3 regions of the Streptomyces sp. 11-1-2 genome follow, and region 3 is predicted to be linked to each of the others. Evidence: riboswitches for the same ligand, from Rfam matches in the RefSeq annotation. Region 3 holds a riboswitch; each other region holds the start of a gene.
The links. Region 3 has a riboswitch for S-adenosylmethionine ahead of CGL27_RS14795 (aminotransferase class V-fold PLP-dependent enzyme). Riboswitches for the same ligand answer to the same signal wherever they lie in the genome.

Region 1 (9,567 bases), 1.8 Mb from region 3:
GTCCTGGACGTCCTGGGCGACCAGACCGGCCACGTACTCGATGCCTTCCGGCCACTGCTCGACCCACCACCGCCGGTGCGCGATCGCGTCTTCGACCAGCGAGACGATATCGGCCCGGGCGACCTCGCCCGCCGCGAGGTCGGCCAGGACGAGGGCGCGGGCCGCGTGCAGTGCGTGTTCGAGCTTCATGGGTTCCATTGTCACCTTTGCTTCCTCCTGGCGCCTGTTTGCTTCATCCTCGGTCCTCTCGCACCGCCGCACCGCCGCCCGGAGGGTTGACGGGCCCCGTGGCCGGAAATAGTTTTCGCGGATGAGCAGCGACCTGAAGGAAACTTTCATGCCACCACCGCAATCCGACCCCACCCCGCCCCCTCCGGCCGCCCTCGCCGCGAAGGTCCGCACGTTAGGCCCCTCCATGACCCGCTCCATGCAGCGCGTGGCCGAGGCCGTGGCCGGGGATCCGGCCGGATGCGCGGCGCTCACCGTCACCGGGCTCGCCGAGCGAACCGGCACCAGCGAGGCCACCGTCGTCCGCACCTCCCGACTGCTCGGCTACCCCGGATATCGCGATCTGCGCATCGCGCTCGCCGCGCTCGCCGCACACCAGGCCGCCGGGCGGGCCCCGGCCGTCACCGCGGACATCGCGGTCGACGATCCGATCGCCGACGTGGTCACCAAGCTGGCGCGGGAGGAGCAGCAGTGTCTGGCCGACACCGCCGCCGTCCTGGACACCAGCCAGGTCGAGGCCGCCGTCTCGGCGCTGGCCACGGCGCGCCGGATCGATGTGTACGGGGTGGGGGCGTCCAGCCTCGTCGGGCAGGACCTGGTCCAGAAGCTGCTGCGCATCGGGCTGATAGCCCACGCCCACGCCGATCCGCACCTCGCGGTCACCAACGCGGTCCAGCTGCACTCCGGCGACGTCGCCATCGCGATCACCCATTCCGGGCGTACGACGGACGTCATCGAGCCGCTGCGGGTGGCCTTCGAGCGCGGCGCGACCACTGTCGCGATCACCGGACGGCCGGACGGCGAGGTCGCGCAGTACGCGGACCTGGTGCTCACCACCTCCACCGCCCGTGAGAGCGAGCTGCGCCCGGCGGCCATGTCCAGCCGCACCAGCCAGCTCCTGGTGGTGGACTGCCTGTTCATAGGGGTCGCCCAGCGGACGTACGAATCGGCGGCGCCCGCCCTCTCCGCGTCGTACGAGGCCCTCGCGCACCGCCACGACCCGCGCCCCGGGCATCGCTGAGCCGGGCCGGTCCCGCCCGAGGTTCCGCCCTCGGGCCACCCCCGGCCCGACCCCACCCCTCTCCGCCTCTTCACCCCCCACCCCCGCCCCGACGTACCGGAAAGAGCCGCTTCACCATGACTTCCGCCGACTCCGCAGCCGACCAGGACTCCACACGGCTCCGCGCCCAGCTCGACACCCTCACCACCGAGGCGTTCCGCCCCGAACTCGCCGAGATCGACCGCCTCGAAACCCTCGAGATCGCCCGGATCATGAACGCGGAGGACGCCGGCGTCCCCGCCGCCGTCGCCCGCCAGCTTCCCCGTATCGCCGCCGCCATCGACGCCATCGCCGCGCGGATGTCCCGTGGCGGCCGTCTCCTCTATACGGGCGCGGGCACCGCCGGACGGCTCGGGGTGCTCGACGCGAGCGAATGCCCGCCCACCTTCAACACCCGGCCCGAGCAGGTCGTCGGGGTGATCGCGGGCGGCCCGGACGCCGTGGTGACCTCGGTCGAGGGCGCGGAGGACAGCGCGGAGCTGGCCGCCCGCGACCTCGACCTGCTCGGGATCGGCCCCGACGACACGGTGGTCGGCGTCTCGGCCTCCGGCCGCACCCCGTACGCCGTGGGCGCGGTCGAACACGGCCGACGGCTCGGCGCGCTCACCGTCGGACTGTCCTGCAACGCCGACTCGGCGCTCGCCGCCGCGGCCGACCACGGCATCGAGATCGTCGTGGGGCCGGAGCTGCTCACCGGCTCGACGCGGCTCAAGGCGGGCACGGCCCAGAAGCTGGTGCTCAACATGATCTCGACCATCACCATGATCCGGTTGGGCAAGACCTTCGGAAATCTGATGGTCGATGTGCGCGCCTCCAACGACAAGCTGCGCGCCCGCTCCCGGAGGATCGTCTTCCTGGCGACCGGCGCCTCCGACCAGCGGATCGAAAGCGCGCTGGCGGCCACGGACGGCGAGGTGAAGAACGCGATCCTCACCATCCTGGGCGAGGTGGACGCCTCGACCGCCGAGAAGCTGCTCGCCGAGGCGCACGGCCATCTGCGCGCCGCCCTCGATGCGGCTGAGGAGTAAGCCCCGGATACGCCGGGCCGCGGATACGCCGGGCCGCGGATCCACCCGCCCCCCAAAAAACGCCGTCGGGGCGGCACCCCTGGGAGAGGGTGCCGCCCCGACGTCTTGGACGGTACGACCGACCGGCGAACGAACGCGCCGAGTCGATCAGAAGTCCATGTCACCGCCCGGCATGCCGCCCGGAGCGCCCGCCGGGGCGGCCTTCTCCGGCTTGTCGGCGATGACGGCCTCGGTGGTGAGGAACAGCGCGGCGATCGACGCGGCGTTCTGCAGCGCGGAGCGCGTGACCTTGGCCGGGTCGATGATGCCCTCGGCGATCAGGTCGACGTACTCACCGGTCGCGGCGTTGAGGCCGTGGCCCGGGGTCAGGTTGCGCACCTTCTCGACCACGACGCCGCCCTCGAGACCGGCGTTGACCGCGATCTGCTTCAGCGGGGCCTCCAGGGCCAGGCGCACGGCCTGGGCACCGGTGGCCTCGTCGCCCTCGAGCTCCAGCTTCTCGAAGACCGAGACGGTCTGCAGCAGGGCCACGCCACCACCGGCGACGATGCCCTCCTCGACGGCCGCCTTGGCGTTGCGCACCGCGTCCTCGATGCGGTGCTTGCGCTCCTTGAGCTCGACCTCGGTGGCGGCACCGGCCTTGATGACGGCCACGCCGCCGGCCAGCTTCGCCAGGCGCTCCTGCAGCTTCTCGCGGTCGTAGTCCGAGTCCGAGGACTCGATCTCGGCTCGGATCTGGTTGACGCGGCCCTGCACCTGGTCGGTGTCGCCGGCGCCGTCCACGATGGTGGTCTCGTCCTTGGTGACGGTGACCTTACGGGCGCGGCCGAGCAGGTCCAGCCCGGCGTTCTCCAGCTTGAGGCCGACCTCCTCGGAGATGACGGTGCCACCGGTAAGGATGGCGATGTCACCGAGCATGGCCTTACGGCGGTCACCGAAGCCCGGGGCCTTGACGGCGACGGACTTGAAGGTGCCACGGATCTTGTTGACGACCAGGGTGGCCAGGGCCTCGCCCTCGACGTCCTCGGCGATGATCAGCAGCGGCTTGCCCGACTGCATGACCTTCTCGAGCAGCGGGAGGAGGTCCTTCACGCTGCTGATCTTGGAGTTGACGATCAGGATGTACGGGTCGTCGAGCGACGACTCCATACGCTCCATGTCCGTCGCGAAGTACGGGGAGATGTAGCCCTTGTCGAAGCGCATGCCCTCGGTGAGCTCGAGTTCGAGCCCGAAGGTCTGCGACTCCTCGACGGTGATGACACCTTCCTTGCCGACCTTGTCCATCGCCTCGGCGATGAGCTCACCGATCTGGGTGTCGGCAGCGGAGATGGAGGCGGTGGAGGCGATCTGCTCCTTGGTCTCCACGTCCTTGGCCTGCTCGAGAAGCTGGGCGGAGACGGCCTCGACGGCCTTCTCGATACCGCGCTTGAGCGCCATCGGGTTGGCACCCGCGGCGACGTTGCGGAGGCCCTCCTTGACCAGCGCCTGGGCGAGGACGGTCGCGGTCGTCGTGCCGTCACCGGCGACGTCGTCCGTCTTCTTCGCGACCTCCTTGACCAGCTCGGCGCCGATCTTCTCGTACGCGTCCTCGAGCTCGATCTCCTTGGCGATGGAAACACCATCGTTGGTGATCGTGGGGGCGCCCCACTTCTTCTCGAGGACGACGTTACGGCCCTTGGGGCCGAGGGTGACCTTGACGGCGTCGGCGAGCTGGTTCATCCCGCGCTCGAGGCCGCGCCGCGCCTCCTCGTCGAACGCGATGATCTTGGCCATGTGAAGTGGTCCTCCCAAGACGGGGTGGATTGCTCCGGACCGCGCTGGCGCCCGCGACGGACGGCCTGCCTACCGTGCGGTTCCTTGCCCCGCATGGCCTGGCGGGCCTCACCGACCCGGTCCTTCTGTCACTCTCAACGTCAGAGTGCTAACGCCAATGATTAGCACTCGGACCTATAGAGTGCAAGCGGCCGGAGGCCATCCTTGGGGGGTGGCGGCCGGGTGACGGGCGGGCGCAAGCGGCCGGAGGCCATCCGCCCCCTGCATCAACCCCGTAACGATCAGCGCGGACACGCCGAAGGGTCCGTACCCTGGCCGGGACACGGACCCTTCGGACTGTACTGTTCAGCTGCGTCGCGTCGGCGCGTCAGCCTACGGCCACGCGGACCATGTCGGCCTGCGGGCCCTTCTGACCCTGCGAGATCTCGAACTCGACCCGCTGGCCTTCCTCGAGGGTGCGGTACCCGTCCATCTGGATCGCGCTGTAGTGGACGAACACGTCCGCACCACCGTCGACCGCGATGAAGCCGTACCCCTTCTCCGCGTTGAACCACTTGACGGTGCCCTGAGCCATTCCTAACTCCCCTATTGCTGGCCCTTGCGCAGGACCGCACTCCGCGGACCCGGGTCAGACCTCACCCCCCGGATGTGGGGGGTGTGCGCCGGAACGCGTCGACCGCCGCTGAATGTATCCGTCCCAACGCCCTCTGCAACAGGTCAATCGGACGAGAATTCTGGGCACGGCCGAACGGTTAAAAGTGAGAATTTATGTGAAGTTCGGGCAAGCCGGGCGGGACATAGGGAACCAACCCGACAATTCGCGCTCACACTTTACGCACAACTTGACGAGTTCTCATATGTGGTTCCGGCCCGGGGGCCATCGGGGAATCAGGGCAACTGTATCGCGATTCCACACACGGAATCGCCCCGTCCGGTTGTCCCCGGACGGGGCGATGCCAAAGGTGAGGAGGGTGGACGCGGGGTCAGCAGCCGCCCGCGACCGCCGGGATGATCGAGATCCCGGCACCGTCCGGGGTAGCCGTGGCCAGGCCATCGGCGAAGCGGACGTCGTCGTCATTGACGTAGACGTTGACGAAGCGGCGGAGCTTGCCGGTGTCGTCCAGCACGCGGGCCGCGATGCCCTGGTGGTTCTTCTCCAGGTCCGCCAGGACCTCGGCGAGGGTCGCGCCCTCGGCGGGGACCTCGGCCTGACCGGCGGTGTAGGTGCGCAGGATGGTCGGGATTCGGACGTTGACGCTCATGCGAGACCAGCCTCTCGGAACGAGTCAAGGGTGGGGCGGATGATGGCGGAGGGACCCGTGGTGGGGGCCACCGCGTCGAGGGTCTTGAGGCCGTCGCCGGTGTTGAGCACGACGGTCGTCAGGGACGGGTCGAGCAGACCGTCCTCGATCAGCTTCTTGGTCACGCCGACGGTCACCCCGCCCGCGGTCTCCGCGAAGATCCCCTCGGTGCGGGCGAGCAGCTTGATCGCGTCGACGATCTGCTCGTCGTTCACGTCCTCCACCGCGCCGCCCGTACGGCGGGCGATGTCCAGGACGTAAGGGCCGTCCGCGGGGTTGCCGATGGCCAGCGACTTGGCGATGGTCTGCGGCTTCTGCGGCCGGACGACGTCATGGCCGGCCTTGAAGGCGGCGGAGACCGGGGAGCAGCCCTCGGCCTGGGCGCCGAAGATCTTGTAGGGCTTGTCCTCGACCAGACCGATCGCGATCAGCTCCTTCAGCCCCTTGTCGATCTTGGTGAGCTGGGAGCCCGAGGCGATCGGGATGACGATCTGGTCCGGCAGCCGCCAGCCGAGCTGCTCGCAGATCTCGTACGCCAGGGTCTTGGAACCCTCGCCGTAGTACGGCCGCAGATTGACGTTGACGAAGCCCCAGCCCTCGCCCACCGGGTCGCCGATCAGCTCGCTGCAGAAGCGGTTGACGTCGTCGTAGTTGCCCTCGATGCCGACCAGCTCACCGCCGTAGACCGCGGCCATGACGACCTTGCCCGCCTCCAGGTCGTGCGGGATGAAGACGCAGGAGCGGAATCCCGCACGGGCGGCCGCGGCACCGACCGCGCCGGCGAGGTTGCCGGTGGAGGAGCAGGAGAGGGTGGTGAAGCCGAAGGTGCGGGCGGCCTGGACGGCGATGGCGACGACCCGGTCCTTGAAGGAATGGGTGGGGTTCCCGGAGTCGTCCTTGATGTGCAGTTCACCGGTGACGCCGAGCTCACGGGCGAGGTTGTCGGCCTTGACCAGCTGGGTGAAACCGGGGTGCAGGCTGGGCAGGTCCGCCACGTCTGCCGGGACGGGCAGCAGCGGGGCATAGCGCCAGATGCTGTTCGGACCGGCTTCGATGCGCCGGCGCAGCTCCTCCGGGTCGCCGGCCGGCAGCTCGTACGCGACCTCGAGCGGCCCGAAACAGACCTCACACGCGAAGATCGGGCCCAGATCGAACCGCTCACCGCACTCCCGACAGGACAATGCGATGGCGGGACCGAAGGCACCGGAGGCGTCGGAGGTGGAGGAAGTGGTTGAGCTTTCTACTGACTGCACAGCCATGGATGGCGAGGCCCTTTCTCCTCATCTTCCTCGCGACGCATTTCGCCACGAGACGGAATTGGCACCTTCCCGAGCTGGGAGCCTCGCTGCGGAATGCGAGATCAGCTGGAGGGTTGCCGGGGCTTCAACGGGCCGTTCCCTCTGCCCCTCTGGATGAGCGGTATGGCACCGGGCGGACCCGGGCGTTTGTCAGCACGGCATCATCACGGGCTTCCTCGGTAAACACCGAGGTCGACCCCGACATACGACGGCCATGTGCGTTGTTCAAGACTGTAACCGACGGCCCGGATGGTTGAGCTAGCCGTCCGATGCGCGAGATGGATCACAGCGACCACGGCAGGGAGAGACACAGGTGCTGGATGAGGTGGAGCGCTGGCTGAAGCACCGCTCCTGGTCGGCCGACGACCGGCCGCTGGACCGCCTGCTGGATGCGAAGCGGGGCTCGGCGACGACCCTGAGCGTGGTCCTGCCCGCCCTGAACGAGGAGGCCACGGTCGGCGAGATCGCCGCGACGATCCGCCGGGAGCTGATGGGCGAGTCGGCACCGCTGGTGGACGAGCTGGTGGTGCTGGACTCCGGCTCGACGGACCGCACCGCCGAGGTCGCCACGGCGGCGGGCGCCACCGTCGTCCCCCGCGACTCGCTGCTCCCCCGGCTGCCCGTGCTGCCCGGCAAGGGCGAGGTGCTGTGGCGGTCCCTGCTGGCCACGAGCGGCGACATCATCTGCTTCATCGACGCCGACCTGCGGGAATTCGATCCGCGCTTCGTCTCGGGGATCGTCGGTCCGCTGCTGACCGACCCCACGCTGCAGCTCGTGAAGGGCATGTACGACCGCCCGCTCGGGGAGCTGGCGGGCCAGGGCGGCCGGGTCACCGAGCTGGTCGCCCGCCCGCTGCTGAATCTGCACTGGCCCCAGCTGGCCGGATTCGTCCAGCCGCTGGGCGGTGAGTACGCGGCGCGCCGCACGCTGCTGGAGCGGCTGCCCTTCCCGGTCGGCTACGGGGTCGAGCTGGGGCTGCTGGTCGACGCGCTGCACACGGTGGGTCTCGACGCGCTCGGCCAGGTGGACATCGGGGTGCGCAAACACCGCCACCAGGACGGGCTGGCACTCGGCCGGATGGCGGCCGCGATCTACCGCACCGCGCAGTTGCGGCTGGCCCGGGGCCATTTGGTGCGTCCGCGGCTGACCCAGTTCGACCGGGGCGACAACGGCTTCGAGCCGCGCACCACGGCCGTGGACACCGAGGAGCGGCCACCGATGATCGAGATACCGGAGTACGCGGAGCGGCGCGCGGCGTGACGCACCCGGGCGGCGCGGCGTGATGACCCCGGGCCCCGGTATCAGGCGATGGCTCCTACGGGGCAAGAAACCGTACGTACGTTTGCGCGGGGCCGCGGCTGGCTAGGCTCGCGACATGGCAGTTCCGCGCACCGCCCCGATCCTGGTCGCGTCCAATCGCGGTCCGGTCTCGTACAGCCTGGGCGAGGACGGCTCGCTCACCGCCCGGCGCGGCGGTGGCGGGCTGGTCTCCGGCCTCAGCGCCATCGGCCCGGACGCGAACGCGGTGTGGGTGTGCGCGGCGCTCGGGGAGGGTGATCGCGAGGCGGCCCGGCGCGCAGGGGACAGCCATCTGAACCCCGGTGACACCGGCGGCCAGCAGGTGCGGATGCTCGACATCGCGCCGGATGTCTTCGCCGCCGCGTACAACGGCATCGCCAATTCGGTGCTGTGGTTCGTTCACCATCTGCTCTACCAGACCCCGGTCGAGCCGGTCTTCGACGCGGAGTTCGCCGACCAGTGGGCGGCTTACGAGACCTATAACGCGGCCTTCGCGGACGCGCTCGCCGAGGAAGCGGTGGACGAGGCCGTCGTCCTGGTGCAGGACTACCACCTGGCGCTGGTGCCCGCGATGCTCCGCGAACTCCGCCCCGACCTGCGGATCGGTCACTTCTCGCACACCCCCTGGGCCCCGCCGGACTACTACCGGCTGCTGCCGGACGACGTCGCGGCGGGTGTGCTGCGCGGCATCCTCGGCGGCGACCGCGCCGCGTTCCTCACCGAGCGCTGGGCCGGCGCCTTCGCCGACTGCTGCGCGGCCGTGCTGGGCGCGGAGATCGTCCGGGACGGTGACGGAGACGGCGACGGCCCGCCGACGGCCGTGCGCTTCGAGGGGCGGGAGACCCGACTGGGCGTCCACGGCCTGGGCGCGGACGCGGACTTCCTGCGGCAGCGGTCGCGGCAGGCGGATGTGGACGAACGGCTGGCCAGTCTGCGGGCGCAGATCGGGCCGGACCGGAAGTCGATCGTCCGGGTGGACCGCACCGAGCTGTCCAAGAACATCGTGCGCGGGCTGCTGGCCTACCGGCGGCTGCTGGAGACCCACCCCGAGTGGCGGGAGCGCGTGGTGCATGTGGCCTTCGCCTACCCCTCCCGCCAGGACCTCGCGGTCTACCGCGACTACACCGAGCGGGTGCGGCGGCTCGCGGACAAGATCAACGCCGAGTACGGCACGGAGGGCTGGACCCCGGTCGCCCTGCATGTGAAGGACGACTTCGCACGGTCGCTCGCGGCCTACCGACTGGCGGACGTGGCCCTGGTCAACCCCATCCGGGACGGGATGAACCTGGTGGCCAAGGAGGTCCCGGTGGTCTCCGAGCGAGGATGCGCCCTGGTGCTGTCGCGGGAGGCGGGGGCGTACGCCGAGCTGGGCGACGACGCGCTGGTGGTGAACCCGTACGACGTGGAGGCCACGGCCCGGGCGCTGGACGAGGCGCTGCGCATGAGCGACGGCGAGCGCGCGGACCGTACGAAGCGACTCGCCGCCGCCGCGACCGCGCTGCCGCCCCAGGCATGGTTCCTGGCGCAGTTGCGGGCGCTGTAGGGGCGAGGGTTTCGCGGTGGCGGCGGGCTTCTGAGC
Region 2 (9,567 bases), 6.5 Mb from region 3:
CCGCGTGGCCTACGGCATCCAGGCCGCCGCCCGCGCGTACTACGACAAGGACGTCGACGACCTCACGGTCGAGGAGGGCGCGTATCTGGCGGCGCTGGTGCAGGCCCCCAGCCAGTACGACTGGGCCGTCGCGAGCCCCAAGGCGAAGCGTCTGGTCACCCGGCGCTGGAACTATGTGCTGGACAACATGGTCGACGTGCACTGGCTGGACCCCGCGCAGCGGAAGCACATGCGCTTCCCCGTGCCGGTCGACCCCAAGCCCGCCCCCGGTCTCGACGGCCAGACCGGCTATCTCGTGGACGCGGCCCGCAATGAGCTGATCGCCTCGGGCGTCAGCGAACAGGAACTCGCCGCGGGCGGCTGGACCATCACCCTCAACGTCGACCCGGCCAAACAGCGGGCGCTGGAGAAGACGATGCGGCAGGGCCTCGACGGCTCCGCCAAGGGGAAGCCCCGGGCGGACGGTTCCGCCGAGAAGAAGCAGGCTCGTGCGGACGCCGCCGCCACCCAGGGCGGCGCGGTCTCGCTGGACCCGAAGAACGGTCGGATCCTCGCGCTCTACGGCGGCCGGGACTACACCCGGCACTATCTGTCCAACGCGACGCGCGGCGACTACCAGGTGGGCTCCGCCTTCCAGCCGGTCACCGAAGCCGCCTCCATGGACGCCAAGATGCGCAACGGGCCCGACGCCGGCGGACTGCCGGAGATCAAGCGCACCGCCCGGGCCCTCGGCATGGACACCGACCGCGGCTTCGGCACCAAGGAGTCGGTCGGGCTGGGTCTGATGGGCTCCAGCCCGCTGAAGATGGCCGGTGTCTACGCCTCGTTCAACCACCAGGGCAAGCGGGTCACCCCGAGCATCGTGAAGTCCGCACGGCGCGGCGACGAAACGGCCGGGCCGCCGAAGGCCGTGGGCGATCAGGCGATCGCCCCCGCGGCGGCCGAGCTGGTCACCCGGAGTCTCATCACGGACGGCGGTAAGGACGCGGTACGCGCCGTCAAACGGCCCGCGGCGGGCAAGGGCGGGGTCTCCGACGACAAGAGGGCGGCCTGGTACGTCGGTTACACCCCGGACCTGGTCACCGCGGTCGCCCTCTTCGGCGAGGATGCCGAGAAGCGCAAGCAGATCCCGCTCAAGAACGCCAGTGCCCAGCGGGTCGCCGACCTCTGGACCGACTACACCGACCAGGCGCTGCGCAATGTGCCCGCGGTCTGGTTCGACTCCGGCTCCGGGACCGGGGCGATTCCGAACCCGACCCAGATGGCGCCTACCGGACGGTGAGGGCGGCGGCGAAGCCGCCGGCCAGGGCCGCGGCCCCGAGGAGGCAGACCAGGAGCAGCCGGCGGCGCAGCGTGCGGTAGACCTCCTGGTACTCCGCCCGCAGCTCCTCACAGCGCCGCACCACCTTGCGCAGGGTCTGCTCGGTGACGGCCAGCTGGTCCTGGATGTAGAGCCGCTCGACCTCCGCCCGCTGGCCGGAGGTCAGCCAGTCGAGCCGGGCGGTGAGGCGGCGGGCCCGCTCCCGGGCCGCGTCCCGCTCCGTCTGCAGCAGCAGATAGCCCTCGATCTGGTTGATTCCGGCGGCGATACCGGGGGGCTCGGCGGCTCTGGCCATACTCACGCCACACTCTCCTTCTGGCCGACATCGGGATGGTGCAGGTCGAACGCGGGGGATTCGGAACGGATCTTCGGCAGGCTGACGAAGTTATGGCGCGGCGGCGGGCAGGAGGTCGCCCATTCCAGGGAACGGCCATATCCCCAGGGGTCGTCGGTGACGACCTTCTCGCCGTACTTGGCAGTCTTCCAGACGTTGTAGAGGAACGGCAGGAACGACAGGCCGAGGACGAAGGAGCTGATGGTCGAGATGGTGTTCAAGGTGGTGAAGCCATCGGCCGCCAGGTAGTCGGGAATTCTGCGGAGCATTCCCTCGGCGCCCAGCCAGTGCTGCACCAGGAACGTGCCGTGGAAGCCGAGGAAGAGGGTCCAGAAGGTGATCTTTCCCAGCCGCTCGTCGAGCATCTTGCCGGTGAACTTGGGCCACCAGAAGTGGAATCCGGCGAACATCGCGAAGACCACGGTGCCGAAGATGACGTAGTGGAAGTGGGCCACCACGAAGTAGGTCTCCGAGACATGGAAGTCCACCGGCGGCGAGGCCAGGAGCACACCGGTCAGACCGCCGAAGACGAAGGTGATGAGGAATCCGATCGCCCAGAGCATCGGGGTCTCGAAGCTCAGCGACCCCTTCCACATCGTGCCGATCCAGTTGAAGAACTTGATACCGGTCGGCACCGCGATCAGGAACGTCATGAAGGAGAAGAACGGCAGCAGCACACCGCCGGTGACATACATATGGTGCGCCCAGACGGTGACCGAAAGGCCCGCGATGGAAACCGTCGCCGCGATGAGCGAGATATAGCCGAACATCGGCTTCCGGGAGAAGACCGGAATGACCTCGGAGATGATGCCGAAGAACGGCAGCGCGATGATATAGACCTCCGGATGACCGAAGAACCAGAAGAGATGCTGCCAGAGCAGCGCACCGCCATTGGCCGCGTCGAAGACCTGCGCGCCGAATTGGCGGTCCGCCTCCAGGGCGAACAGCGCGGCGGCCAGCACCGGGAAGGCCAGCAGCACCAGCACACCGGTCAGCAGCACATTCCAGGTGAAAATCGGCATGCGGAACATCGTCATGCCCGGAGCGCGCATGCAGATGATCGTGGTGATGAAGTTGACCGAGCCGAGGATGGTGCCGAAGCCCGAAAGGGCCAGACCCATGATCCACATGTCCGCGCCCGCCCCGGGGGAACGCACCGCGTCCGACAGCGGGGAGTAGGCGAACCAGCCGAAGTCGGCCGCGCCCTGCGGGGTCAGGAACCCGCCCACCGCTATCAGCGAGCCGAAGAGATACAGCCAGTACGCGAACATGTTCAGCCGCGGGAACGCCACATCGGGCGCACCGATCTGCAGCGGCATGATCCAGTTGGCGAACCCCGCGAACAGCGGGGTGGCGAACATCAGCAGCATGATCGTGCCATGCATGGTGAACGCCTGGTTGAACTGCTCGTTCGACATGATCTGCGTGCCCGGCCGGGCCAGCTCGGCGCGCATCAGCAGCGCCATCACCCCGCCGATGCAGAAGAAGGCGAACGACGTGATCAGGTAGAGCGTCCCGATCGTCTTGTGATCGGTGGTGGTCAGCCATCTGACGGCCGTGGACCCTGGGCCGGGACGGCGCGACGGCGGGGCGGCCGGTCCCGCCGCGACAACGGTGTTGTTCCTCATGACCGCTAGGTGTCCGGCGCCCCTCGAACCGTCACTCCGACAGCTGTTGCCTATTTCTCGCTCCGGGGTGTGATGATCCGAGGTGTGCCGGACACCTTCGGATCATGAGCACCGACGACGCCTTCGACGCCGCCTACCGTGAGCATTACTGGGCGGTCAGCCGTTTTGTGGCACGGCGGCTGGACGACCAGGCATGGGAGGTCGAGGAAGTCGTCGCCGAGGTCTTCGCGGTGGCCTGGCGGCGCCGGGCCGAACTGCCCGAGTCACCACTGCCTTGGCTGTACGGGGTGGCCCGGCACTGTCTGGCCAACACCGTGCGCGGCAAGGGCCGTTACCGCAGGCTGCTGGCCAAGCTGGGCCACCACGAGGTGACGCGCGGCGGGCGCACCGTGGCGAGCCCGGACGCGGAACGGCCGGGCTCCTGGGTGCTGGAGGCGCTGTCCCGGCTCGCCGAGGCCGACCAGGAGGTGCTGCGGCTGACGGCGTGGGAGGAGCTGACCGTCGAGGAGCTCGCCATCGTGCTGGGGTGCGGCCGGTCCGCCGCGGCGATGCGGCTGCACCGGGCACGGCGGCGGCTGCGGGAGCAGATAGAGACCCCGCGCCGGGACGACCGGGTCTCGCTGGGGTGCACGAGCGGCAAGGGCGACATGGCCGGCTGGGCTGACAGGGCCGACAAGGCCCACAAGGATGGACACGCATGACCGACGAACTGGATCTGCTCCGCGAGGCCAACCCCGTGTCCGCCGACACCGGCCCCTGGCGGGACCGGCCGCTGGACGCGCGCGCCGAGCTGCTGCTGCGGCGGCTGCCGTCCCGGGACCGGGGGCGCCGTACCGTCCGGCGCGCGGTCTGGAGCCTGGAGGCCGTGGCGGCCGCGACGATCCTCGCCCTCGCGCTGACCGTCTCGGGCACCGGCTCCCCCTCCGCCGTGGCCGCGTCCAGGCCGCTGCCGCTGGTGGCGCATGCCTCCCGGGCGGACGTATCGCTGACCGAGATCGTCCGGCGGGCGCGGGCCGCGGCCGAGAGCTCCGCCGAGAAGAGCAGGAGGGGCAGCCATCTGCGGACCTGGTCGCTGAGCATGAAGTCGGGGAAGGACGCGGTGACTTTTCCGCAGGAGTCCCTGACCCGCTGGAACGCCGACGGCAGCGGTTCGCTCCTGGAAGTGGCCGTCGATCCGCGCCACCCGGACCGCCCGGTGATCGCCGACGGTACGCCGCCACGTGCGGTCCACGACGGCAAGGTGCTGCGCGAGGCGAAGTATCCGGCCGGTATCAACGGGGCCAACGAGAGCTACTTCGAGGATCCTCCGGCCGGGGCCTCGGCACTGCGCGCCTATCTCGCCGCCTGGTCCCCGGGCGCGGACGACGACTCGGCGGAGCTGATCTCGGCCATCGAGGCGTTTCTCGAGGTGTGGACTCCCGGTCCGCGCCAGCGGGCGGACATCGTGGCCCTGCTGTCCCGGATCGAGGGGCTGCGCCCGGCGGGCAAGGTCACCGACCGGCTCGGCCGGGTGGGGCAGGCGTTCCGGTTCACCCCCGCTTCCTCCGGGATGCGGTACCTGATCGTCCTCGATCCGGACGACGGCAACGTGCTGGACGTCGAGGAGACCGTCACCCGGGACGATCCGGAGTACAAGCTGAAGGCGGGCGACGTGATGTCGTACAAGGCGTGGGTGTCCTGATCGATCGGGCGCGAGGGCGCCGAGCGGGCCGCGGGTCGCCCCGGGCGGGCGTCAGCCGCCGTCCCGCTGGCAGTGGGGGCACCACAGGCTGGTCCGCCCCGCGATCCGGCCGCGCCGCAGCGGATGGCCACAGCGGGGGCAGTGCGGGTCCGGGTCGTCGCGCTGTCCGGTGAGCCAGTCCGGGTCGTCCGGCACCCGCCCCGCCCGCACCGAGGCGCGCAGGACCTCGCGTATCGCGGTGTGGAGCCGTTCGTGCTCGTCGTCGGTCAGCGCGTTGGCCGGCCGCTGCGGATGGATCCGGGCCCGCCACAGGATCTCGTCGCCGAGCAGGTTGCCGAGCCCGGCGATCACGGTCTGGTCGGTCAGCGTGGTCTTGACGCGTCCGCGCCGCCCCGCCAGCAGCCGGTCGAGATCGGCCCGGCTCAGGGAGAGCGCGTCCGGGCCCTGATCGCCGAGGATCCGGTCGACGTCGGCGTCGGTGGCGGCGAGCCAGATGCCCTGGAGTTTGCGCTGGTCCTCGTAGCCGAGGCGGTGGCCGTCGTCGAGGTCGAAGGCGACGCGCTCGAACCGGCCGCCCGGTTCGGAGTCCGCCCCGCAGACCAGCCGCCCGGTCATGCCGAAGTGCACCACGACCGTGGGCCCGTCGGTGGGGGCGATCAGCCACTTGCCGTGGCGGCGCGGCGCGGCGAAGCGGCGGCCCTTGAGATCGCGCTTCAGCCGCTGCGCGGTCACCCCGTGCAGCACGCCCGCGTCGGCGACCTCCGCCCGCTCGACGCGGTGGCCCTGGGCGCAGGAGGCCAGCGTTCGCCGGAACCCCTCGACATCCGGTAGCTCGGGCATAGCGTCAGGCTACGCCCGGGGCCTCCGTCGCGCGTTACGGAGAACCACCCCCTTAGCGGCTTTCATCAGATAAGGTCCAAGTTATGCGATTCATGCGCTTCGCCCCGGGGGCGAGCGGTCGCAGCCATACGCTGTTCGCGGTCACACGGTGTCTGCCGTTCCTGGTCCTGGCGGCGGTGCTCAGCATTGAGCTCTCCCCCGTGCACACCCTCTACACCGGCCCCCTGCTCTCCCCGGCGCCGGCGCTGGCGGCGGTGACCATGGGGCCGTTCGGCACCGGCGGGGTGGCGCTGCTGGCCACCGCGGTGAGCGCGATCACCGCCACCCACAACAATGTCTGGGGCAGCGAGATGGTGTACGCGAATCTGCTGGCCCTGCTGGTGGTGGCGCTCGCGAGCGTGGCGACCAGCGCGGTGCGGGTGCGCCGGGACCGCGAGCTGGCCCAAATCCGCCGGATCGCCCAGGTGTCCCAGAACGTGGTGCTGCGGCCGCTGCCCGCCCGGATCGGTGTCGTGAACACCGCCAGCGTCTATTTGGCGGCCGAGCGCGACGCGCAGATCGGCGGGGACCTCTACGAGGCGATGTGCACCCGCTACGGAGTGCGGCTGATCGTCGGCGATGTGCGGGGAAAGGGGCTGGCCGCGGTACGGTCCGCCGCGGCCGTGGTGGGCGCCTTCCGGGAGGCGGTGCACTACGAGCAGGACCTGGCCGAGGTGATGCACCGCTGTGCGGCCGCGCTGGCGCGCGAGTACGAGCTGCTGGACCGCTCCCAGCTCCAGGACCCGCAGGAGTTGGCGGAGCAGTTCGTCACCGTGCTCCTCGCCCAGGTGTCGGACGAGTCGCTGGTCGAGCTGATCAACCGCGGGCATCCGCCGCCCCTGGTGATGCGCGAGCGCAAGGTGCGCTCCCTGGACCCGGCGCGCCCGCTGCCGCCGCTCGGCCTCGAGGAGTTCCTCAGCCCTCCCCCGATCTGCGTCGAGACCTTTCCGTTCCTGCCCGGTGACCGGCTGTTGCTGCACACCGACGGCGTGGTCGAGGCCCGCAACCACTACAACGAGTTCTTTCCGCTGCACCGGACCATGGAGACGCTGGACGGCGCCACCCCGGGCGAGTACCTGGACCGGCTGCGCCACGCCCTGGTCCGGCATGCCGAGGGACGGCTGGCGGACGACGCGGCCATGGTCCTCATCGAGCGGGCCACCGGCGGCGCGCGGCGGCCGTTCCGCTGAGCGGACATCCACCGTGCCATCGGCCCGCGTTGGCCATCCCGGCATGGGTTGACGCCGTCGCGGAGCGCGACGACACTGTCAGGGACGGTCACGATTGTCAGTGCCCACCGTGCGGAATCCCCGCTCAGGTGGGTCATCGGCCCCGGCTCGCTGACAGGCAACCCTTCTCCCGCGACGGGGTGCCCCCGGGTGACGACCAGGTTCCGTCGGTGTGGACGGGACAAGCGCGGTCTCGCTGCCTCGCGAGCCCCCGATGATGGGATCGGTGAGATGCCCAGGACCGACAGCGACGAGGACTGCGCCCGTCGGCGTCCCCGGCCGTGGTCCCCGCTACGCCGTCGCCACCTCCTGACCAGGCGTCTGCACATCGATCTGCTGCGCATCTGCAGCGCCGCCAGTCCAGCCGGCTGAATCGACGCGGTCACCGAGCGCGGCCCACCGCGCCGGGATCGGGTGTGTCCCGGCACCGTCCCGGCGAACGCCCCGCGCGGGCTTCCCTTCCGTTGCGCCATCGGCGCCGCCCAGACCGGCGGGCCGGGGCTCCGTCCTTGCCTTGGAGAGCCATGTCCGAGACGTTTCCGGTCAGTTCAGGTCCTGCCGCTCTTCTCGACCCCCACCCCTGCTCGCCCCGCCCCCGGATCGCCCCGCCCACTCCGCCGCACCGCTTCCGCAGCCGCATCGGCGTCGACCTCGCCGGTGGTTTCTATCCGGTGCCGCATCGCTATCGGCTCTATCTCTCCGCGAGCTGTCCGCTCTCGCTGCGCGTCTCCATCACCCTCGATCTGCTCGGGCTGCGGGACACCGTCGCCACCACCCTCGTCGGGCTCCCGGACGACACCCCCGAAGCGTTCGCCGCACTGCGCGGGGCCTACGAGGCCACCTGGCACCGCTACGGCGGACCGGTGGACGCGCCCGCGCTGTGCGACGGCTGGACCGGACGTGTCGTCAGCAACCACACGCCCGACATCCTGCGCGACCTCGCCGGCCACCTGAGCGACCACGGCGGACCGGGACGTCCCCGGTTGCGCCCGGCGCCCCGCGCCGCGGACATCGACGCCCTCCGTGAACTCCTCGACGAGGATGTCACCCACGCGGCGCGGCAGGCCGGGACGGCGCGCGAGGCGGAGTGCCGGGACGCCGCGCTGGAGCGGCTGCTGACCGCCCTCGGCCGACTCGACCGCAGGCTCGCGACCGCGCCGTACGCACTGGGGGACGAGCTGACCGCCGCCGATGTGGACCTGTGGGTGGCCCTCGTCCAGCTCGACACCGAGCACCGGCTCCGCCCGGACGCCGACGCCGCCCAGCGGGTCTCCCGCCATGGGCGGCTGCGCGCCTATGTGCGGCGGCTGCACGCCCATCCGGCCTTTCACACCACGATTCCGGAGGCCCTCCAGGACGACGTGTCCTGAGTTCGCGCCCAGGACCAGGCGCCCTGCCCGGCGGCTCCGCTCAGGGCAGGGCGGGCCGGGCGTCGCCGAACTCGTCCATCGCCCCGGCCACAATGGCCTCCAGCCGGGCGTGGTGGGCGCCACGCCAGTAGACCCGCTCGCAGACCGTGCAGCGGGCGAAGACCTCGTACGTGCGCCGGGTGCCGTGCTGGAGCAGCTCCCGGACCGACTCCTTGTCGGCGTCCTCCAGCGGGCCGTTGCAGGCGGTGCAGCGGGTCCAGGGCGCGAGGCTCGGGGTGAACCGGCCGAGGACGTCCCCCAGTTGCTCATCGGGGCGGTCGCTGTAGACATACGCCCCGGCCCACAGCTCACGGCGGCGCAACAGCCCCCGGTCGCGGGAGAGCAGCACCCGGCGCTGGGCGGCGGAGCGCGCGGCGAGCTCGGGGTCGCCGATGTCCTCGCTCTCGTACGCGGCGTCCACACCCAGCAGCCGCAGCCGGCGCGCGAGCGTGCCCAGGTGCACATCGAGCAGAAAGCGCAGCGGGGCGCCCGGCACCCGCTGCGGGCGGACGACCGGATGGACCTCCACGGTCTCCCCCGCGCTCGGCACATGCGAGACGGCGGTCTCCTCGCCGTTCACCACCAGCCGGCCGACCTCGGTGAGCGGGACCCCGAGCGACTCGACGACATGGCCGAGGGTGGAGGCGCCGTCGGTGACCACGGCCGTCCAGGGCCGGCGCCGCTCCTGGACGGCGAAGAATCGCAGTTCAGGAGCGAGACTGAGATGGATCTCGGGTCCGTTCACACCGCCAGCATGCCAGGCGCGCCCGGCCCGGGGCGACGGCGTTTCGGGTCCGGCCCCGGGCTTGACGATCATGGAAGCGACCACCGGCGGGAGGCGTCGCGCCAGGGTTCGCGGGCCACTCCCGCGTGATCGTCGGCCAGGGCGTCAGTCCGCCGGTGGCGCCGCTTTGGCCCGGTCGCGCCGCCGCTTGCGGCGCCATGCCACCATCCGCAGATACTCCTCGTACAGCACCCGGCCCAGCAGCGCACCGCCGAAGACCACGAATCCGACTCCGACCAGCCAGGACTGGACGACCAGGACGGTGCCGACCGGGCCGTAGGAGACGGCGTTGGAGGCGATCA
Region 3 (9,567 bases):
CTTGGACAGCTTGCCCTGGATCTCGTCCTTCTTCTTGCCGAGCGCCTTACGGGTGTCCGCCAGGTCCTGCAGCTTGGTGGACGCCTCCTCGCGCTGCTGCTTGAGGGTGCGCTGCTTGTCGGCGATCTTCCGCAGGGACTCGGCCTGCTTGCCGCTCAGCTGGCTGAGGGTGGACGCCTTCTCGAGGTAGGTGTCCGGGTCGGAGGAGAGGAGAAGCTGCACCGAGGGGTCGATGCCGCCGGAGCGGTACTGGGCGGTGGCCATCGAACCCAGGCCGTTGCGCAGCTTGTTCAGGTCCTCCTGGCCGCGCGCCACCTTGTCCTGCAGATCGCCGACCTGCTTCTCCAGCTTCTGCTGCTTTTCCTTGGCGCCGTTGTACTTCTCGGTCGCCTGCTCCGCCTCTTCGTAGAGCTTGTCGACCTGCTCCTTGACGTCCTTCTTGTCCTGCTTCGGAGCGGCCTGGGCGGCCTGGGAAGTGAGAGCGACGGCGGCTGCCGCGGTCGCGGTAAGGACGGTTACCCGAGTGCGGCTCGGCTGCTTGGGTCGACGGTGGGACGCCACGAAGGCGAGCTCCTTCTTCCTCCAGCCGCCTACCGGGAGTTGGTGGGGTTGTGAAGCCCCGGCTCCGCGACAGGGCGCGGACTCGGCGGTACCTTCGCTGTCACCCCGGATGGGTGATCAACCGCGCGAAGGTTCGAGCCGACCTTAGTGACCCCGCCGTGATCCGTTCAAATCCCAACGGCAAAAAAGTCGCTCCGGAAGCGCATCTTTTACGAATGTCACACGGGCAGTGATGGTCGATTGACGCTCCGCTGACATCAGACGGGTTCGAGGCCGACCTCTGAAGGGAGTTCGGGCCCGGAGCCACAGAAGCCCAGAAACCCTGAATCCGGGGATACGGGAATAACGGAGATACGGGCTACGACCCCTCAGGTACGGGCAAGTCGCTTCAGCAGCAACGCGGATGCCACGGGGCGCGCTCCGGCGCGCGCCACCCCGTCGGCCACCTCACGGTCGGTGGACACCACCACCACCGGCCGGCCCGGCGGCTCCGCCCGCACGATCTGGCGGATCAACTCGTCCGCCGTCACCCCCGGCTTGCTGAACAGCACCCGCACCCCGCGCGGCGGCGCGAGCAGCACCGGCGCGGCCAGCTCGGCCCCGTCGAAGACACAGGTCATCTCCGCGCCCGTCTGGGCCGCGAGCACCGCGAGACCGCCCAGCAGCCGCAGCCGCTGCTTCTCCAACGGCATCGTGGGATAGCCGGTCTTGGTGACGTTGTAGCCGTCCACCACCAGATGCGCCTGCGGCAGCGCGAGCAGCTGGTCCAGCAGGGCCGGGTCCATCTCCGACAGCGCCCTGGTCGCTATGTCCTTCGGTGTCATCTTCCCCGGCTCCACGGCGTCCACCATGTCCGCCGGGCGCATCGACGCGGGCGGCAGGGCCAGTTCGCGCCGCAGCCCCTGGGCCGCGTCCAGCACCGTGTCCAGCAGCAGCCGCAGCCGCATGTCCTCCACGCTGCGCCCCTCGCGCACCGCCCGCCGGCTGGCCTCCAGCGCCGACTCCGCCTCCGCGAGTCGGGCCCGCAGCCGCCGTGCCTCGCTGTCCGCGGTGGCCTGACGGGCCGCCGCCTCCGCCCGTACGGACTCCAGCTCGGCCTCGGCCTTGCGCACCGCGGCCGCGCCCCGCCGCACATCGCTCTGCGCGCTGCGCAGCTTGCGCTGCAGCCCGTCGTTCTCCTTGCGGGCGGCCTCCAACTCGGTGCGCGTCCGCTCCGTCTCGTGCCGGGTGGCCGCCTTGGCCTCGGCGAGTTCGTCGCGCAGCCGCTGCAGCTCGCGCGCCGCCTCCTCACCGGCCCGCTCGGCGGAGGCCCGCTGGGCCTCCTCGCCCGCCGCCTCGACCAGCTTGACCCAGCCCACCGGCCGCAGCACATAGGCCACCGCCGCCACATCCACCGGATCGGCCGCGGCGGGCGGCGATCCGCCCTCGATGGCGTCGGCCAGCTCCCGCTGGGTCTCCCGCAGCCGTCCCGCGATCCGCTGCCGGAAGACGGGGTCGCTCTCCACCGCGGCGGCCATCGCGTTGCCCGCGAACTTGGCGCGGCGGGTCGGGGTGAAACGGGCGTACTGCCGCAGCTGGGTGGGCAGCTCGGTGACCGTCAGGCCGCCGAAGGTGTCCGCGACCAGCGCCACCACCCGCCGCCGCACTCCTTCCGGCAGCGGGCGGTCCAGCGCCTCGGTGACGCTCTCGGCATCACCGGCCGCCCCGGGGTCACCGGTCCGCTCCACCACCTGTCATCGCTCCGTTCTCAGGCGCTCGGGCCGGTGCCGGGGCGGTCCACGAGTTCAACCTGGTCGACCGCGTTGCACCAGCGACAGCGCACTGACTCAATGGTCTCACTGAGCACCTCGCGTTCCTCGACACCGGGTTCCCCGGCCAAGTCGAGATGCACATACTCCACGGCTCTGGTCGAGCGGGTCACATCGAACCGGGTGAGGTTGCCGCACAGTGTGCAACGCCAGCGGGTCTGGGCGGTCGGCAGGGGCACGGCCATGATTGCGGGTCCTCGCTTCTCGGCTCGTCGGCGGCGTCCTGTAACCCTACGGCCTGAGCCTTGCCCCGCGCCGGGCCCGTCCCGCCCGCGTCCCGGGCAGGAGCGCGGCGGGGCGCTCTGTGCAGGTTGCGCCCGGTACGGAATGATCTGACCATGATCGAGACGTCGTCGGGGCGCGACCGCCCCTGGATGGCGGGGCCCGGCCGCCCGTGGGTGACATACGGCCTGATCGTCAGCTGCTGCCTGCTCTTCGTCATCGGACCGGCCTCGGGGCTCAACCCCGGCTATGGCACGGGCGGGCGGCTGGTGGAGGCCCAGTCCACGTACTTCGAGCGCTGGGGAGTGGTGCCCAGCGCCCTGTGGAGCGGCGCCCCCGATCAGCCGCTCGCCCCGCTGACCGCGCTGTTCGTGCACGGAAACTGGCTGCATCTGCTCGGCAACATGCTGTTTCTCTACGTCTTCGGGGCGATGACCGAGGAGCGGATGGGACGAGTCCAGTTCGCCGTCTTCTACCTCGTCACGGGCTATCTGGCGCTGCTCGGCTACGCCGCCGCGCACGCCGACTCCGCCCAGACCCTGGTGGGCGCCTCCGGGTCCATTTCCGGGGTACTCGGCGCCTTCCTGTGGCTGTTTCCCCGGGCCAGGGTGACCAGTCTCTTTCCGTTTCTGTTCTTTCTGCCGCTGCGCTTTCCTGCCTGGGCGGTGCTGATCTTCTGGGTGGCCCTCCAGTGGCTGGCCGCCCGGCAGGCCGACGACCGCCCCGGCGTCGCCTATCTCGCCCATCTCGTGGGCTTCACGCTCGGCTTTCTCTACGCGTGGGGGCGGTTCGGGCGGAGGGCTAAGCGGTCTTGGGCAAGTCCGGGTGGGTGAAGGAGGGGGGACCGCCCAGGCCCGCCAGGGCCGAGGGGGAGGGGCGAGGGGCAAGCATGGGCGTGCCCCGTGAGGAGAGCGCGGGGGGCACCGCCCAGCGGTAGCTGAGGGAGGTGCTGCGCGCGACGAGCGGGGTGCGGCCAGGCGCCGCCCATCGCCCCGCGACGCCGCCCGGGCTTGCTCAAGACCCCTTAGAGTGGGCGGCGCAGCCAGGGCCAGTGAGGGAGAAAGCCAGCCGTGATCACTTCGATCGTGCTCATCAAGACCAGCGTGGACCGGATTCCGGAGACCGCCGAGAAGATCGCCGCGCTGGAGAACGTGAGCGAGGTCTACTCGGTCACCGGCGCACACGATCTGATCGCCATGGTGCGGGTGGCCCGGCACGACGACCTCGCGGACATCATCACCGGCCAGATCAGCAAGCTGCCGGGGGTGGCCTCGACCGAGACGCACATCGCCTTCCGGACGTACTCGCAGCACGACCTCGAGGCGGCGTTCGCGATCGGCCTCGACGGCTAGCGCCACGCCCTCGGCGCCTCGGCCCCGGGGCCCCGGCCCCGGGCCCCGGGACCCAGCGGCTCCCTCAGCCCCGCCGCCCCGGGCCCAGGGGCTCAGCCGCGGTCCGGGACGCAGCGGCCGTCCTCGGTGCGGTAGCTCCACCGGGCACCCTCGCGCACCAGCTCCTTCACGGCGCCCACGAACCGCTCGACATGCTCGTCCGGGGTGCCCGCCCCGAAGCTGACCCGGATCGCGTTCAGCGAGCGCTCCCCCGGCGCGGCCTCCGGCGCGCCGCATTCGCCCGGCTCGTCGGGCTCGCTGTCCAGCAGGGTGCGGACCAGCGGATGCGCGCAGAAGAGCCCGTCGCGTACGCCGATGCCGTACTCCGCGGAGAGCGCCGCCGCGAAGTGGGAGCTGTTCCATCCCTCCACCACGAACGACAGCACGCCGACCCGGGGGGCGTCGTCGCCGAACAGCGAGAGCACCCGCACCTCGGGCACCTCGGCCAGCCCCGCCCGCACCTTCTCGATCAGCTCCCGCTCACGGGCGACCAGGCCCTCGAAACCGGCCTCGGCCAGCGCCCTGCACGCCGACGCGATCGCGTAGACGCCGATGACGTTCGGCGAGCCCGCCTCGTGCCGGGCGGCGGTGGTGTGCCACTCGACGTCGACGCCCCCGTCGTCCCTGCGCGTCACCTTACGGCTGGCACCACCGCCCGCCAGATACGGCCGGGCCGCCAGCAGCCAGTCCGCGCGCCCGGCCAGCACACCGGCGCCGAAGGGGGCATACAGCTTGTGCCCGGAGAAGGCCACCCAGTCGACGTCCGCCTCCGCGATGTCCACGGGGTGGTGGGGGGCGAGCTGCGCGGCGTCCAGGACGATACGGGCGCCGTGTGCGTGCGCGGCCGCGGCCAGCTCCCGCACCGGCCACAGCTCACCGGTCACATTGGACGCGCCGGTCACGCAGACCAGCGCCGGGCCCTCGGCGCGCCCCGCGAGCGCCTGCTCCAGCGTCTCCACCGCCTGCCGCGGGGAGCGCGGGGCGCTGAGGTAGCGGACGGTGACGTCGTCCCGCTGCTCCCACGGCAGCAGCGAGGCGTGGTGCTCGGTCTCGAAGACGAAGACCTCGGTGCCCCGCGGCGCCACGGCGGCCAGAAGGTTGAGCGAATCGGTGGTGGAGCGGGTGAAGACGACCTGGTCGTCCTCGCGGCAGCCGAGGAAGGCGGCGACGTCCTTACGGCTGTTCTCGAAGAGGTCTGTGGAGAGCTGCGAGAGGTAGCCCGCCCCGCGGTGCACGCTGCCGTAGTAGGGCGCGTAGGCGGCGATGTCGTCCCAGACCCGCCGCAGCGCGGGGGCGCTGGCGGCGTAGTCGAGCGCCGCGTAGGTCACCTCGCCCCCGGTGACCAGGGGCACCAGGACATCGCTGCCCAGCACGGGCAGCGGCTCACAGGCGGCGACGGAGGAATCGGCGGAGGCGGCGGAAGCGGAAGCGGTGGCAGCAGGGCGCGCGGACATGGCGAAGTCTCCCGGGAGGGTCGAAGGCGTGACGCGCACAAAGACGGCGGTAGGCGGGCCGTCAGGGCGCGGAAAGTCGCTCGACGCACGGCCACACCGCGCGGAGCACAGGAGGAGAAACGGGCCGCTCGGCCCTAGCGCATTCGCTGCATCACGGAAGAACTCCCTCGACCACCAGGACCCCTAGTGCGAGGGGTCCGCGCTTGCCGCCGGCCTCGCTGCCTGGCGGCCTGGTCATCACCCGGGGCACCCCGCCACGGACGGAGGGTTGCCGGACAGCGGGCCGGGGCCGTAGTCGCTGTCACTCGTGACCTGGTCAGGAGTATGCCATGCCGTACGACGGCGCCCATACCCTGTCCGCATCCCGGACAGGGCACGGACAGAACATGGGCGCCGTAAGGGCAACGCCTAAGCGTGGGTGGCCCGTACCCACCGCTCCAGGGCGTCGCGCGCCGCGCCCGAGTCGATGGACTCGGCGGCCCGCGCGACACCCGCCGCGATCCGCTCCGCCAGGGGCTTGTCCCCCGGCTCCGGCTCGAGCGCCACCAGCGCCGACGCCGAGTTCAGCAGCACCGCGTCCCGAACCGGGCCCCGCTCGCCCGCCAGCAGCCGGCGGGCCACATCGGCGTTGTACGAGGCGTCCGCACCGCGCAGGGCCTCCATGGGGGCCCGCTCGATGCCCACGTCCCGCGGGTCGAGGGTCTCCTGGCGCACGGCGCCGCCCCGGACCTCCCACACCTGGGAGGTCGTGGTCACGGTGAGCTCGTCCAGCCCGTCGTCGCCGCGGACGACCAGCGCGGAGGAGCCCCGCTCGGCCAGCACCCCGGCGATGATGGGCGCCATCCGGGCGTCCGCGACCCCGGTCGCCTGGCACTTCACCCGCGCCGGATTGGTCAGCGGGCCGAGCAGGTTGAACGGGGTGGCGACGCCCAGCTCGCGGCGGGCCGAGGCGACATGCCGCAGCGACGGGTGGAACTTCACCGCGAAGCAGAAGGTGATCCCCGCCTCCTCCGCGACCTCGACCACCCGCTCCGGGGTGATGTCCAGGTTGACGCCGAGCTTCTCCAGCACGTCGGAGGCGCCGCTGGCGGAGGACGAGGCGCGGTTGCCGTGCTTGACGACCCGCGCGCCGGTACCGGCGACGACCAGCGCGGACATGGTGGAGATATTGACGGTCCTGGCGCGGTCGCCGCCGGTGCCGACGATGTCCACGGTCGCCCCGGGCACCTCGATCACCTTGGCGTGTTCGTACATGGCCCGCACCAGCCCGGCCACCTCGGAGACCGTCTCGCCCTTGGCGCGCAGCGCGATCGCGAAACCGGCGATCTGGGCGTCGGTGGCCTCGCCCCGCATGATCCGGTCCATGGCCCAGGCGGTGTCGTCGGCATCGAGGTCCCGGCCGGCGATCAGCGAGCTCAGTACGTCCGGCCAGGTGCGGGCCGTCGCGGTGCTGTCGCCTCCGGCGGGGGTCACAACGTCCATGGTCCGCTCCTGGATCCGTGGGGGTGGGCAGGGAAGGGGCCGCGCACGTCAGCAGGCCCGCCGCCAGCCTATCGGCAGCACGACCAGGGCCCCGGCCGGACCGTGTGGTCCGGGCCGGGGCCCTGGTCTGTGGCGTCAGCTGACGTGCGAGAGCGGTACGGCGGAGATCAGTGGTGGCCGTGGCCGCTGGTGATCTCGTGGTACTCCTCGCGGGTCGGCTTCGGAATGACGTTGTCCTCGCCGTAGTAGCCCTTGGAGAGCTTCGAACGGACCCGCTGCGCGGGCGTCACCTTCCGCTTGACCCCGTTCTCGTCGGTCTCGGGGCCGATCTCGTAGGGCTCGGGCTGCTCGTGCTGGGTCAGCATGTGCAGCTGCTCCTGCGCGAGCGGCTCGTGGACCTCGACGAACTCACCGTGCGGCAGCCGCTTGATGATGCCGGTCTCACGGCCGTGCAGCACCTTGTCGCGGTCGCGCCGCTGGAGGCCGAGGCAGATCCGCTTGGTGGCGATGAACGCCAGGACCGGGCCGGCGAAGAAGCCGATCCGCACGAACCACGTGATCGAGTTGATCGACAGGTGGAAGTGGGTGGCCCACAGGTCGTTACCGCCACCGATCAGCATCACGAAGTACGCGGTCAGCCAGGCGACACCGAAGGCCGTACGGGTCGGGGCGTTGCGCGGACGGTCCAGGATGTGGTGCTCACGCTTGTCGCCGGTGATCCAGGACTCGATGAACGGGTAGAGCCCGATCGCGAAGAGGACCAGCGGGAAGAGCACGATCGGGATGAACACGCCCAGGACGAGCGTATGACCCCAGGCGGTGATCTCCCAGCCGGGCATCACACGGACCAGCCCCTCGGCGAAGCCCATATACCAGTCGGGCTGGGCGCCGGTGGACACCTGATCGGGCCGGTAGGGACCGATGGTCCACACCGGGTTGATGGTCGCGACCGCGGAGAGGACCGCGATCACACCGAAGACCAGGAAGAAGAAGCCGCCCGCCTTGGCCATGTAGACCGGCAGCAGGGGCATGCCGACGACGTTCTTCTCGGTCTTTCCGGCCCCGGGGTACTGCGTGTGCTTGTGGTAGAAGACCAGGATCAGGTGCGCCACCAGCAGGCCGAGCATGATGCCCGGCAGCAGCAGGACGTGGACCGGGTAGAGCCTCGGGATGAGGTCCATCCCGGGGAACTCGCCGCCGAAGACGAACATCGAGATGTAGGTGCCGACCACCGGGATCGACAGGAACACGCCCTCGATGAACCGCAGACCGGTGCCGGAGAGCAGGTCGTCGGGGAGCGAGTAGCCGGTGAAGCCGGTCAGCATGCCGAGGAAGAACAGCAGGAAGCCGAAGAGCCAGTTGATCTCACGCGGCTTGCGGAACGCACCGGTGAAGAACACGCGCATCATGTGCGTGAACATGCCGCACAGGAAGACCAGCGCGGCCCAGTGGTGAATCTGCCGGATCAGCAGACCGCCCCGCACCTCGAAGCTGATGTCGAGCGTCGAGGCGAACGCCTCGGACATCTTGACGCCCTGCATCGGGACGTACGGGCCGTGGTACGTGACCTCTTCCATGCTGGGGTGGAAGAACAGCGTCAGATACACACCCGTGAGGATGATGATGATGAAGCTGTAGAGGCAGACCTCGCCCAGCATGAAGGACCAGTGGTCCGGGAAGATCTTGCGCATATTGGCCTTGGCCAGGCTGTAGACACCCAGCCGGCCATCGGCCCAGTCGGCGACACGCTCGCCCGCGGGCGCTTTGCCGCGGCGCTGCTGCGCACCGCTGTCGCTTGTAGTACTCATCCGCGCTCCCAGTAAGCAGGACCGACGGGCTCCGGGAAGTCGCCCATGGCTTCGAGGTACCCCTGGTCGTTGGCCCTGATCCGCAGCTGCGGCAGCGCGTGACCGGCCGGACCGAAGATCACTCGGCCACCGTCGGAGAGGTCGAAGGTCGACTGGTGGCAGGGGCACAGGACGTGGTGCGTCTGCTGCTCATAGAGGTTGATCGGGCAGCCGACGTGGGTGCAGATCTTGGAGAACGCGACGATGCCCTCGTGCGACCAGTCCAGCTCGCGCTTGTCCTTGATGTTCTCCGGCTGCAGCCGGACCAGCATCAGGGCCGCCTTGGCGATCTCCGTCTGGAAGTCGTGCTGGTCCTCACTCATGCCCTCGGGCATGGCGAAGGTGAGCGAACCGACGGAGATGTCCTCGGGGCGCAGCGGCTGCATGGTGTTGTAGTTCATCAGCCGCTTGCCCTTGGCCCACTTGGTGTGCCGCAGCTTGGTGCCCGGCAGCGGACCGAGGTCGCGCAGCAGCACGACGCCGGAGAGCGGCACCAGCGCGAGCGCGCCGAAGAGGGTGTTGCGGGCCAGCTTGCGCCGGCCGAAGCCGGACTCCTTGGCGCCGGCCGCGAAATCCTCGAGGACCTTGGACTTCACCTCGGGGCTGGCCTCGATGGGGTGCCGCTCGTCGGCGATCTCCTCATCGGACATCAGGGTGCGGGCCCAGTGGACCGCGCCCGCGCCGATGGAGAACAGCGCGATGCCGAGCGTCACACCGAGCGCGAAGTTGAGCGCGCTGATGTGCCCGATCGGGAAGACGTAGATGTACTTGTCGACCGGCAGCGCCACATACGCGGCGATGA

Region 1: it holds a riboswitch for S-adenosylmethionine, as region 3 does, so the genes downstream of both, thrC (threonine synthase) here and CGL27_RS14795 (aminotransferase class V-fold PLP-dependent enzyme) in region 3, are expected to answer to the same signal.
Region 2: it holds a riboswitch for S-adenosylmethionine, as region 3 does, so the genes downstream of both, CGL27_RS42790 (glutathione S-transferase C-terminal domain-containing protein) here and CGL27_RS14795 (aminotransferase class V-fold PLP-dependent enzyme) in region 3, are expected to answer to the same signal.

The regions. Positions count from the first base shown of each region.
Region 1 is NZ_CP022545.1:5,312,082-5,321,648, forward strand. Features, by position in the region: gene CGL27_RS22160 (hypothetical protein) at 1-198, opposite strand, end outside; gene CGL27_RS22165 (MurR/RpiR family transcriptional regulator) at 311-1,249, shown strand; gene murQ (N-acetylmuramic acid 6-phosphate etherase) at 1,366-2,316, shown strand; gene groL (chaperonin GroEL) at 2,464-4,089, opposite strand; gene CGL27_RS22180 (cold-shock protein) at 4,457-4,663, opposite strand; gene CGL27_RS22185 (MoaD/ThiS family protein) at 5,073-5,351, opposite strand; gene thrC (threonine synthase) at 5,348-6,649, opposite strand; SAM riboswitch class I at 6,668-6,809, opposite strand; gene CGL27_RS22195 (glucosyl-3-phosphoglycerate synthase) at 7,002-7,949, shown strand; gene CGL27_RS22200 (trehalose-6-phosphate synthase) at 8,065-9,531, shown strand.
Region 2 is NZ_CP022545.1:9,962,709-9,972,275, reverse strand. Features, by position in the region: gene CGL27_RS42825 (transglycosylase domain-containing protein) at 1-1,282, shown strand, start outside; gene CGL27_RS42820 (hypothetical protein) at 1,269-1,616, opposite strand; gene ctaD (cytochrome c oxidase subunit I) at 1,619-3,283, opposite strand; gene CGL27_RS42810 (sigma-70 family RNA polymerase sigma factor) at 3,388-3,984, shown strand; gene CGL27_RS42805 (CU044_5270 family protein) at 3,981-4,964, shown strand; gene CGL27_RS42800 (DNA-formamidopyrimidine glycosylase family protein) at 5,016-5,804, opposite strand; gene CGL27_RS42795 (PP2C family protein-serine/threonine phosphatase) at 5,888-7,033, shown strand; SAM riboswitch class IV at 7,120-7,266, shown strand; gene CGL27_RS42790 (glutathione S-transferase C-terminal domain-containing protein) at 7,597-8,442, shown strand; gene CGL27_RS42785 (Mut7-C RNAse domain-containing protein) at 8,483-9,226, opposite strand; gene CGL27_RS42780 (ribonuclease BN) at 9,371-9,567, opposite strand, start outside.
Region 3 is NZ_CP022545.1:3,498,122-3,507,688, forward strand. Features, by position in the region: gene CGL27_RS14770 (C40 family peptidase) at 1-561, opposite strand, end outside; gene CGL27_RS14775 (NYN domain-containing protein) at 930-2,288, opposite strand; gene CGL27_RS14780 (hypothetical protein) at 2,309-2,554, opposite strand; gene CGL27_RS14785 (rhomboid family intramembrane serine protease) at 2,708-3,424, shown strand; gene CGL27_RS14790 (Lrp/AsnC ligand binding domain-containing protein) at 3,662-3,943, shown strand; gene CGL27_RS14795 (aminotransferase class V-fold PLP-dependent enzyme) at 4,036-5,436, opposite strand; SAM riboswitch class IV at 5,631-5,749, opposite strand; gene trpD (anthranilate phosphoribosyltransferase) at 5,845-6,918, opposite strand; gene CGL27_RS14805 (cytochrome bc complex cytochrome b subunit) at 7,086-8,726, opposite strand; gene CGL27_RS14810 (Rieske 2Fe-2S domain-containing protein) at 8,723-9,567, opposite strand, start outside.